One region of the Sphingomonas sp. 179-A 2A2 NHS genome, then DNA from elsewhere that is predicted to be linked to it. Evidence: predicted binding sites of a transcription regulator. Region 1 holds the regulator's gene; the other holds the start of a gene.
The links. The regulator LexA, encoded in region 1, represses DNA repair genes until DNA is damaged. The targets are predictions, from matches to a motif close to GTTCCNCNCTTGTTCT.
Positions count from the first base shown of each region.

Region 1 (5,615 bases):
GCGATCATTGCCGTGAGGGCGCGGCTGATGCCGCCACCGCCGCCCGCGGTGCCGGGCGCCTATGACTTTGCGCGGGTCGCGTGGTTCGATTCTATCGGCGCGACCGGGCGGGCGCTGGGCCCACCGCGGATACTGAGCGCCGGCGACACGGCCGAGCCGCTGCGCGCGCGGCTGTCACGGCACATCCAGGCGCGGCTGGAGGGGAGCGCTGGCGGGATCGCGGCGGCGCTGGCGACGGGGGATACCGGCGGCATCGCGGCGGAGGATCAGGAAGCGATGCGCCGCTCGGGCCTCGCGCACCTGTTGTCGGTGAGCGGACTGCACATCACCGCGGTGGTGGGGCTCACCATGGTGATCGCGATGCGGCTGCTGGCGCTCAACATGCGGTTGGCGCTGACAGGCCGGGTGCCGCTGATCGCGGCCGCCGTCGCGGCCGGGGCGGCGGTCGGCTACACCTTGCTGACGGGGAGCGAGGTGCCGACGATCCGAAGCTGCATCGCCGCGCTGCTGGTGCTCGCCGCGATGGCGCTGGGGCGCGAGGCGCTGACGTTGCGGCTGGTGGCGACAGGCGCGGTGGTGGTGCTTCTGCTGTGGCCCGAGTCGCTCGCCGGGCCAAGCTTCCAGCTGTCGTTCGCGGCGGTCACGGCGATCATCGCGCTCGCCGAGCATCCGCGGGTGCGGCAGTGGTTCGGCCCGCGCGAGGAAGGCTGGGCGGCGCGGATGCTGCGCGGCGGGGGATCCCTGCTGCTGACGGGCATCGCGGTGGAGATCGCGCTGATGCCGATCGCGGTGTTCCATTTCCACAAGGCGGGGATCTACGGCGCGCTGGCCAATATCGTCGCAATCCCGCTGACGACGTTCGTGGTGATGCCACTGGAGGCAATGGCGCTGGCGCTGGACGGTGTGGGGCTTGGCGGGCCGGTATGGTGGCTGGCGGGGCAGGCGCTGGCGCTGCTGCTGGGACTTGCGCGGGTGACGGCGGAGGCGCCGGGCGCGGTCGCTGCCTTGCCCGCCATGCCGCGCGGCGCCTTTGGATTGATGGTCGCGGGCGGATTGTGGCTGGCACTGTGGCGGACGAACATGCGCCGGATTGGCGCGATACCGGTGGCGATCGGTGCGCTATGGGCGCTGATGGTGCCCGCGCCGGACCTGTTGGTAACGGGGGACGGACGGCACGTCGGGATCCGGTTGCCGGACGGCCGGGTCGCGCTGCTGCGTGATCGCGCGGGCGATTATGCGCGCGACATGCTGGCGGAGAATGGCGGCAGCGACGTGGAGCCGGTGCTGCTGTCCGAACAGTCAGCTGCGCAGTGCAGCCGCGACCTTTGCCGCGTCGACCTGGCCGCGGGTGAGCGCAGCTGGCGCATCCTTGCGACGCGGAGCGCGTACCTAGTGCCGGCGGGCGAACTGATCGAGGCGTGCCTGGCCGCGGACGTGGTGATCAGCGAGCGTCGGCTGCCGCGGCGGTGCCAGCCGCGCTGGCTACGCCTAGATCGCGAGACGCTGGCGAAAACCGGCGGGGTCGCCGTCACGCTGGCGACCGGGAGTGTCATGACGGTTCAACGGCCCGGAGACACGCACCCCTGGGTGATGGCGGCGATCAGGAATAGCGGCGAAGGATTCCCGCGAGCTTACCCTGCACGCGCACCTGCGCCGGGGCGTAGCGCTGCGGATCATAAGCGCGGTTCGCCGGATCGAGCCGGATCATCGCCCCCTCGCGACGGAAATATTTAAGCGTCGCTTCGCTGTCCTCGATCAGCGCAACCACGATCTCGCCGTCGCGGGCCACGTCCTGCTTGCGGATCAGCGCGAAATCGCCGTCGAGAATGCCGGCCTCGACCATCGAGTCACCAGCGACCTCGAGCGCGAAATGCTCACCCGAGCCAAGCAGCGCAGCGGGGACGGGGAGCGAGGACGCACCCTCCATCGCCTCGATCGGCACACCGGCGGCAATGCGGCCGTGCAGCGGCACTTCGATGACGTCGTTGGCGGGTTCGGGCACGGCGGGCCGGGCGGCCGGTGCGGGCGCCTTCTTCGCGTCCAGACGCTCGGGCATCTTGAGCACTTCGAGCGCGCGCGCACGGTTCGGCAGGCGACGTAGGAAGCCGCGTTCCTCCAGCGCCGAGATCAGGCGGTGGACGCCGGACTTCGACTTGAGGTCGAGCGCCTCCTTCATTTCCTCGAACGAGGGCGACACGCCGGTGTCGACCAGCCGGTCGTTGATGAAACAGATCAGCTCGTGCTGCTTTTTCGTAAGCATCGCATCGCCTCCGCCGCGAACAGACGAAGAACCTTTATGGAACGTTCCTCAATGCGTCAAGCGATCATCAGGATTTCTGCCGAGTCGCCGCGTTCCCGCGCCGGATCGTGCGGTGGGCGGACGATCAGGCAGCCGGCCCGGGCAAGCGTGAGCAGCATGGAACTGTCCTGGATGGCGGCGACGAATGCCTCGCCATCGACCAGCGCGGCGCGCATGTAATCGGTGCGCGGGCCGTTCGGCGGCAGCGCTTCGCCAAGCGTGGCGCGGGTGGTGAGCGGCAGCGGCTGCGCGGCGCCCGCGAGGCGCGCGATCAGCGGCTTCACGAACAGTAGCGCGGTGACGAAGGCGGAGACCGGATTGCCCGGCAGGCCAAGTACCGCCATGGCGCCGCGGCGGCCGGCCATCAGCGGCTTGCCGGGGCGAAGCGCTACGCGCCAGAAGTCGATGCTGGCCCCAGCTGCGATCAGGGCCGGGCGCACCAGATCGTGATCGCCGACCGAGGCACCGCCGGTGGTGACGAGCAGGTCCGCGTCGACGGAGGCGAAGGCGTCGGTGAGCACGTCCAGTCGATCGGGGAGAATGCCGAGGTCGATAATGTCCGCCGGCAGATCGGCGAGCAAAGCGCGGATCAGCAGGCGATTGGATTCGGGAAGGGCATCGGCGCGGGCAGCAGTGCCGGGATCGACCAGCTCGTCGCCCGTCGCGGCAATGGCCACCCGCACGCGGCGATGCACCGCGACGTCACCGACACCGCCGGTCGCAGCGACGGCGAGGCGCGCAGGGACGAGGCGTTCGCCCGCCGCCGCCAAGGTGTCGCCTTGCGTGAAATCGAGGCCGCGACGGCGGACGTTGCCGCCGAGCTTAAGCGGCCCTTCGCCATCGAGCATCAGCTGGTCGCCGTCCCGCGCTGCCTCTTCCTGCACCATGACCGTGTCGGCGCCGTCCGGCAGTGCCGCACCGGTGAAGATGCGCACCGCTTCGCCCACCGCCACCTTGCCCTCGAACGGGCGGCCGGCGGCACTTTCACCGATCACGCGCCACGGGCCCGGGAGATCGGCGAAGCGCAGTGCATAGCCATCCATCGCGGACAGATCGCGTGCGGGCTGGGTGCGCTGCGCCACCAGCGGGGCCGCAGCCCAGCGGCCGATTGCCCGGGTGATCGGCAGCGTCTCGATCGAGACGGGGGTGACGCTGGCGAGCAGACGCGCTTGCGCTTCGGCCACGGGAAGCAATTCGCTCATGGTGCGGGAGTGGCAGATTACGGGAGGCGGCGACAGGGTGTTCGTTGCCCGCTGGGCGCTAAGGCCGAGCCGGGGGCGAGGCGGGATCAGGCGGTGAAGTCGCCCGACTTCCCGCCCGTCTTGCGCAGCAGCCGGATGCCCTCGATCGTCATCCGCTTATCGAGCGCCTTCGCCATGTCGTAGACGGTGAGGAGCGCCGTGGAGACGGCTGTGAGCGCCTCCATCTCCACGCCGGTGCGCCCGGCCGTGGCCACGGTTGCGGTGGCGACGACCCCCTCCGGCTGGACGGTGAGATCGATCGAGACCTTGGTGAGCGGCAGCGGATGGCAGAGCGGGATCAACTCGCTGGTGCGCTTCGCGGCCATGATGCCGGCCACGCGGGCAACGGCAAGCACGTCGCCCTTGGCCACGGCACCGTCGGCGATCGCCTGTGCTGCCTCGGCCGACATGATGATGCGACCCTCGGCCACCGCCTCACGCACGGTCTCGCTCTTGCCGCCGACATCGACCATCCGCGCGGCGCCGGCGTCATCGAGATGGGTGAGGCCGCTCATCGCCGTTAGCCGACCAGCGCGCGGGTGGCGGCGGCGACATCGTCCTGCCGCATCAGCGACTCGCCGATCAGGAAGCAGCGCACACCATGCTCCGCCATCGCATCGAGATCGGCGCGGGTGTTGAGGCCGCTTTCGGCGACGAAGGTGCAGCCTGCCGGCGCCTGACCGACGAGTTCATAGGTGCGTTCGAAGCTGACCGAGAAATCGCGCAGGTTTCGGTTGTTGACGCCGATCAGCCGCGACTTGAGGCTGAGCGCGCGTTCGAGCTCGTCTGCGTCATGCACTTCGACCAGCACGTCCATGCCGCGTTCGAACGCGGCGGCCTCGATCTCGGCCGCGGCGACATCGTCGAGCGCGGACATGATGATGAGGATCGCGTCGGCGCCGATCGCATGAGCCTCGGCCACCTGCCACGGATCGACCAGGAAATCCTTGCGGATCACCGGCAGGTCACACGCTGCGCGCGCGGCGATCAGATAATCCTCATGCCCCTGGAAATATTGGTGATCGGTGAGGATCGAGAGGCAGGTGGCACCACCGGCGGCATATGCGCGGGCGTGCGCGGGCGGATCGAAATCGGCGCGGATCAGACCCTTGGAGGGGCTCGCCTTCTTGATCTCAGCAATGAGGCCGTAGGTCGCCGGCGTGTTGTCCAGCGCTGCCTTGAAGCCGCGGGGCGCGCTCTGCGCGGCGGCGAGGGCGTCGAGATCGGTGATCGAGCGCTGCGCACGGCGGGCGGCGACTTCCTCGTGCTTGGTGGCGAGGATCCGGTCCAGAATGGTCATGCCCAGGCGATCCAGCGATCGAGCAGGTCACGTGCGGCGCCGCTGTCGATCGCCTCGGCTGCGCGGGAAGCGCCGCTTTCCATCGGCTCGCCGACCAGCGCGAGCGCGGTGGCGGCGTTGAGCAGCACGGCATCGCGATAGGCGCCATGCTCGCCGTTCAGCAGGCGGCGCAGGGCGAGTGCGTTATGCTCAGGGTCGCCGCCCCGGATTGCCTCGATCGGGTGGCGCGGCACGCCGGCGTCCTCGGGCACGATCCGGTGCCCAACCGCGACATCGCCGATCGCGACGGCCACCGTCGGGCCGGCGCCCGAGACTTCGTCCAGCCCCTCTTCGCCCGAGACGACCAGCGCGGCCTCGGTGCCGAGCTGCTCCAGCGCCTCCGCATAGACCGGGGCGTAATCCGGACGGGCGATGCCGATCAGCTGGCGCGTGACGTGCGCCGGGTTGGCGAGCGGGCCCATCAGGTTGAAGATGGTGCGCTTGCCCAGCCGCTGGCGGATCGGGGTGATCCGCTTCATCGCCGGGTGGTGATTGGCGGCGAACAGGAAGCAGATGCCGAGTTCGTTCAGCGTCTCCTCAGCGAGCGCGCCGGCGCGCTCCATGTCGAGGCCGAGCGCCTCCAGCGTATCCGCCGCGCCGGCCTTGGACGAGGCGGCGCGATTGCCGTGCTTGGCGACCGGCACGCCGCAAGCCGCGACGACCAGGCTGACCGCGGTGGAGACGTTGAGGGTGTGGTGGCCGTCGCCGCCGGTGCCGCACACGTCGATGGCGCCGA
Region 1 covers NZ_JBIQDE010000003.1:516,100-521,714, reverse strand. The annotation lists partial or broken gene ACH0AE_RS08865 (ComEC/Rec2 family competence protein) at 1-1,017, shown strand, start outside; gene lexA (transcriptional repressor LexA) at 1,601-2,260, opposite strand; gene ACH0AE_RS08855 (molybdopterin molybdotransferase MoeA) at 2,317-3,501, opposite strand; gene moaC (cyclic pyranopterin monophosphate synthase MoaC) at 3,588-4,055, opposite strand; gene trpC (indole-3-glycerol phosphate synthase TrpC) at 4,061-4,840, opposite strand; gene trpD (anthranilate phosphoribosyltransferase) at 4,837-5,615, opposite strand, start outside.

Region 2 (5,615 bases), on a different contig from region 1:
GCAGCCGCTTGGGCGGCGCAGCATCCCGGAAGGATCGCGGATCGAAGCGATCGCGGTGCGCCGCGAGCGCGGCTACCAGGCGCGCGAAATCGTGTCGCTCGACCTCAGCACCGCCGTCGAGCCCGCCCCGCGCACGACGAACCGCGTCGATCCCGTTAGCCTGATCGGCGAGGCGGGAGACTGGGAGCCGGTGACGGTGAAATGGTTCAACCGCCTGAAAGGCTATGGTTTCCTGGTGCGAGACGATACGCCGGGTGATATCTTCGTTCACATGGAAACGCTGCGCCGCGGGGACATCGTGACGGTCGAGCCCGACCAGCGGCTGCGCGCACGCGTCGTCGAAGGGCGCAAGGGGCCGATGGCGGTCAGCGTCGCGCAGGAGGATTGAAATGAAGTTCCATGGTCTGGCAGCGATCGCGCTGCTGATCGGCGTATCCGCCTGCACCGGCCAGGACGCGGCGGCATCGGCGGGCAACGAGGCGGCGAAGGCGCCGCTGACCACCGTTACGGTGACGAGCCAGACCGGCCGCCACGTCTTCAAGGTGGAGATGGCGCGGACCCCGGCGGAGCAGGAACGCGGGCTGATGTTCCGCACCGACATCCCGAAAGATGGCGGGATGCTGTTCGCGCCTTATCCCGCAGACGGCGGCGGGCCGCGCGAGGCAAGCTTCTGGATGAAGAACACGCCGTCGCCGCTGGATATCATCTTCATTCGCGCGGATGGCACGATCGCCCGCATCGCCGAGAATACGGTGCCCTTCTCAGAAGCGCAGGTGCCGTCGGGCGAGCCGGTGGCGGCGGTGCTGGAGATCAATGGCGGCCGATCGGCTGAACTGGGCATCAGCGAAGGCGACAAGGTGAGCTGGAAGTAGCATCCGCCAGCGCCGCTGGCGGCGACGAGTAGCGGATACGCAAAAAAAAGGGCGCCCAAGCAAACTTGGGCGCCCTTGCTGTTTGACGGCCGGCGGACCGGGCCGGTCCGCCAATGGGTGATTTAGATCCCGTTCGCCAGGTTGGTGTCCGGATCGTTGGTGCGCAGGTCGTCCGCCTGATTCTCGCCCGTTGCGCGAACCGCATCCGCCTGGTTCTCAAGCGCGTCGCTGGCCACGTCCGACGAGACGTTATCGGCCATATCCTCAAGATTGTCGGCGCGGGCCTCGGCATTGGCTTCGATATTGTCGGCAGCCTGTTCGCGCGGGCTGGAATTGCACGCCGCGAGCGACATCACACCTGCAGCAAGACCGCCAATAACTAGCTTCTTCATCTGTTTACCCCTGTTCGTTTCGGTTCATCAACAGCAGCAATGGCCAAATCCCCGGCTTTGTTCCCTGGCATGCGGCGCATCGACCCGAGAAAGCACTGCCGCACGGCATTGAAGGGGCGAGCGCCAACCGCTAAGCGCGGGGCCGTCATGGGCATCAATCTCAACCCCTTCACCTGGTGGAACGGCGCCACCATCGGTACCTGGTTCGGCCTGCGCGGCAAGACGCGCGTCGGCGAGGACGCGCTTGGCAACGTCTATTGGGAAGGCGGGCGGGATACCGCCGGCAACCCGCGGCGCTGGGTGATCTACAACGGTCCAAACGATGCGAGCCGCGTCCCGCCGGAATGGTTCAGCTGGCTGCACCACCATGTGGACGGCGCGCCCGACGAGGCGCTGCCGAGCCCGCGGCCGTGGCAAAAGCCGGCCAAGCCGAACATGACCGGGACGCCAGAGGCCTATCGCCCGTCGGGCGCGCTGGAAAAGGGCGGCCATCGCCAGGCGGCCACAGGTGATTACGAGGCGTGGAGCCCCGACGCGTGAAGCCGGCGGTCGCGGCCGGCGGTCTTGCCGCCGCGGCGTTGATCGGCGTCGGCGTGTGGCAGGGTGCGCGCTGGCTGGGCGATGACACGCGCCAGACGCCAGTCGCCAGTCAGCAAGTGCCGGATGCCGCGGAGGCCGAAGTGCCTTCCGATGTGGTGACGGTCGAGGGAGATACGGGGCCAGTAGACGCCGGCAGCACGCCGATGGCGGAGCGCGTGGCGGTCGTCGGCCTGCTCAACAAGCGCAATGGCGTCAGCCGCGATCTGACGATGAAGCCGGGTCAAGCGCTGCGCGTCGGCGATACGATCGTCCGGCTGCGTGCGTGCGAGCGCACCGCGCCGTGGGAGCAGGAGCAGCTGACCGGCGCGTTCGTGCAGCTGGACGTGCGCGGTGCGGATGAGAAGTGGCGGCGGGCGTTTTCGGGATGGCTCTACAAGGAGCGTCCTGCGCTGAACGTCGTCCAGCACCCGATCTACGACGTCTGGGCCAAGAGCTGCACGATGTCCTTCCCGGACAAGGGGCCGGCGACAGAAGTGCTGGGAACGCCATCCACCGCCCGGAAATCGCCCGCACCCACGGCCCAGGAATCTCCCGCGGCTGCGGCACCGAGCACTTCCGAGAGCGCATCGCCCAGCAACGCAACGTAATCCGCGCGTTCGATCTCCACCGCGCCCATCGAGGCGAGGTGATCGGTCATGAACTGGCAATCGAGCAGGGTGAAGCCGCCAACCCGCAGCCGCGCAACGAGTGCCGCGAGCGCGGCCTTGGACGCGTCCGTCGTTCGGCTGACCATCGATTCGCCGAAGAAGGCGCGCCCCAGTGCCAGGCCATAAAGCCCCCCGACCAGCGAGTCGCCTTCCCAGCATTCGATCGAATGGGCGAAGCCGGCGATATGAAGCTGCCGGAAGACGCGTTCGATCGAGTGGTTGATCCAGGTTTCGGGCCGATCGGTGGCGGCTTCGGCGCACATCGCGATGATCTCGTCGAACGCGGTATCGGCGGTCAGCCGGAAGCGTTCCGACTTCAGCGTGCGGCGCAGCGAACGGGAAAGATGGAAGCCGTCGAGCGGCAGGATCGCGCGCTGCCGCGGTTCGACCCAATAGACGCCGGGCGCGTCGCGCGCATCCGCCATCGGGAAGACGCCGACAGCATAAGCGCTGAGGACGGTGGCGGGATCCAGCGACTGGCGTGGGCGGTGGCGGGCCATCAGGCCGGCACCATATCACATAACGGCGCCGCCGCATCCCGGGAGGAGCGGCGGCGTATTCGTTGCTCTTACGAGCGGCAGGTCTGCGAGCCCTTGCCCGGCTGCTCCAGCGTGATGTTCTCGGGCGTGCCGGTCAGCTTCCAGCCGCCGTCGGCAACCAGCGGATCGCCGGCGTTCGCAGCGGTCAGCGTGACGGGCGTGCCGTCCTTCTCGGTGCGGACGATCGCCTGCTTGTCACCCTGGAAGAAGGTGACATAGGCAAGGCTGTTGTCCTTGCAGCGCATCGTCTTCTCGGCCTTGATCGCCGGGGGAAGCTCAACCGCACCCGCATTGGCAAGCTCGGTCGCCATCGGATCCGGGTTGGTGTCGAGCACTTCGGGAGCGTCCGACTTGGAGTTGCAGGCAGCGAGCGCGAGGAGCGCCGCGGCGGCGAAATAAAGGGGGCTCTTCATAGCGGCAGCCCGCTTCGCGCATGCAGCAATCTACGTCAAGATCACTGCCGGACATATTGTATCAAAGTGCAGAATATTAAGCTTCTGTTCCCTTGTTGTTCCGACCCTGATACGAAAGTATAAGTCGCCCACGGCGCGTGTCGCACTGCAGGAATGAAGATGGCCAAGCTCCAGAAACGCTATGTCTGCCAATCGTGCGGTTCGGTCGCCTCGAGGTGGCAGGGACAGTGCGTCGACTGCTCGGAGTGGAACACGCTGGTCGAGGAAGCGCCGGCGGTGGTGACGCCGTTTCAGGCGAAGCACAATCTGCAGGGGGGCGGGCGCGCACTGACGATGGTGGCGCTGGACGCCGAGGTGCCGCTGCCGGCGCGCATGGCAAGCGGCATTGCGGAGCTCGACCGGGCGCTGGGCGGCGGCTTCGTCGAGGGAAGCGCGACGCTGATCGGCGGCGATCCCGGGATCGGCAAATCGACGCTGCTGCTGCAGGCAGCGGCGCGGCTGGCGCTGGGCGGGGCGGACGTCGCCTATGTCTCCGGCGAGGAAGCGGCCGACCAGGTACGGCTGCGCGCACGGCGGCTGGGGCTGGGGGAGGCGCCGGTGCGACTCGCTTCCGCCACGTCGGTGCGCGATATCCTGACCACTTTGGGAGCGGGGCGACCGCCGGCCCTACTGGTGATCGATTCGATCCAGACGATGCATTCAGATCTGATCGAGGGCGCGCCTGGCACCGTCAGCCAGGTGCGGGCCAGCGCGCAGGAACTGATCCGCTTTGCCAAGGAGCGCGGCACGGCGCTCGTGCTCGTCGGCCATGTCACCAAGGATGGCACGATCGCCGGCCCGCGCGTGCTGGAACATATGGTGGATACGGTGCTGAGCTTCGAGGGCGAGCGCAGCCACCAGTATCGCATCCTGCGCGCGATCAAGAACCGCTTCGGCGGCACCGACGAGATCGGCGTCTTCGCGATGCAGAGCGAAGGGCTGACCGAAGTGTCGAACCCGTCGTCGCTGTTCCTGACGCAGCGCGACGAGAGCGTGACGGGGGCGGTGGTGTTCCCGGCGCTGGAAGGGACGCGGCCGGTGCTGGTGGAGATCCAGGCGCTGGTCGTCCGGCTGGCGAGCGGGGCGACGCCGCGGCGGGCGGTGGTCGGCTGGGACAGCGGGCGGCTGGCGATGATCCTGGCCGTGCTCGAAGCGCGCTGCGGGCTCAGCTTCTCCTCGGCGGAAGTTTATCTGAACGTCGCGGGTGGATATCGCGTGCAGGATCCGGCGGCGGATATGGCGGTGGCAGCGGCGCTGGTGTCCGCGCTGTCGGAGCGGCCGGTGCCGGCGGATGCGGTGGCGTTCGGCGAAGTCGCTCTGTCCGGCGAGGTCCGAAGCGTCGCGCACGGCGCGCTCCGGCTGAAGGAAGCGGCGAAGCTTGGCTTCGGCCAGGCGCTGGTGCCGGCATCGACGACGGGTGAGAAAGCCGCGCTACGACTGGCGGGATTCCCGACGCTGGGCCGGCTGGTCGATCATTTGCTGGGCCGTGGATGACGGCAGCGCATTTCATGGGATGACGCCGGCTGGAGGCAACCCTAAGCTGTTGAGGAAACGGGGGAGAGGTCGCATGCGTCGGTTGGGCATGGCGATGACGCTGATCGCGTCGTCGGCGGCAACGCAGGTTTGGGCACAGGCTCCTACGCCGGGAGGTGGGCCGGCGCGAAGCGCGCAGGGCGACGTGGCCGTCACCATCTACAACAACAACCTGGCGCTTGTGCAGGACACGCGGCAGCTCAATCTTCCAAGGGGGGTGAGCCGGCAGGACTTCCCCGACGTGTCGAATGGGATCCGGCCGGAAACGGTGCGGCTGTCGACCGATGGCGTGACGATCATCGAACAGAATTTCGATTACGACCTGCTCTCCCCGCAGGCGCTGATGGAAAAGGCAGTCGGCCAGACGATCACGATCCTGCGCACGAACCCCGCGACTGGCGCGGAGACGCGCGAGCGGGCGACGGTGCTGGCCAATAATGGCGGCGTGGTGCTGCGGATCGGCGACCGGATCGAGGTGCTGCGCGACGACGGCCTGCCCGTGCGGGTGGTGTTCGATTCCCTGCCGCCCAACTTGCGCGCGCGGCCGACGCTGTCGGTGACGGTCGATTCCGCCCGCGCC
Region 2 covers NZ_JBIQDE010000005.1:4,913-10,527, reverse strand. The annotation lists gene ACH0AE_RS11975 (cold-shock protein) at 1-388, shown strand, start outside; gene ACH0AE_RS11970 (DUF192 domain-containing protein) at 390-872, shown strand; gene ACH0AE_RS11965 (hypothetical protein) at 995-1,264, opposite strand; gene ACH0AE_RS11960 (NADH:ubiquinone oxidoreductase subunit NDUFA12) at 1,412-1,804, shown strand; partial or broken gene ACH0AE_RS11955 (DUF2155 domain-containing protein) at 2,008-2,241, shown strand; gene aat (leucyl/phenylalanyl-tRNA--protein transferase) at 2,277-3,011, opposite strand; gene ACH0AE_RS11945 (hypothetical protein) at 3,080-3,463, opposite strand; gene radA (DNA repair protein RadA) at 3,623-4,996, shown strand; gene ACH0AE_RS11935 (DUF4139 domain-containing protein) at 5,070-5,615, shown strand, end outside.
Region 2: the regulator LexA is predicted to act here: its motif matches at 3,550-3,565, upstream of radA (DNA repair protein RadA).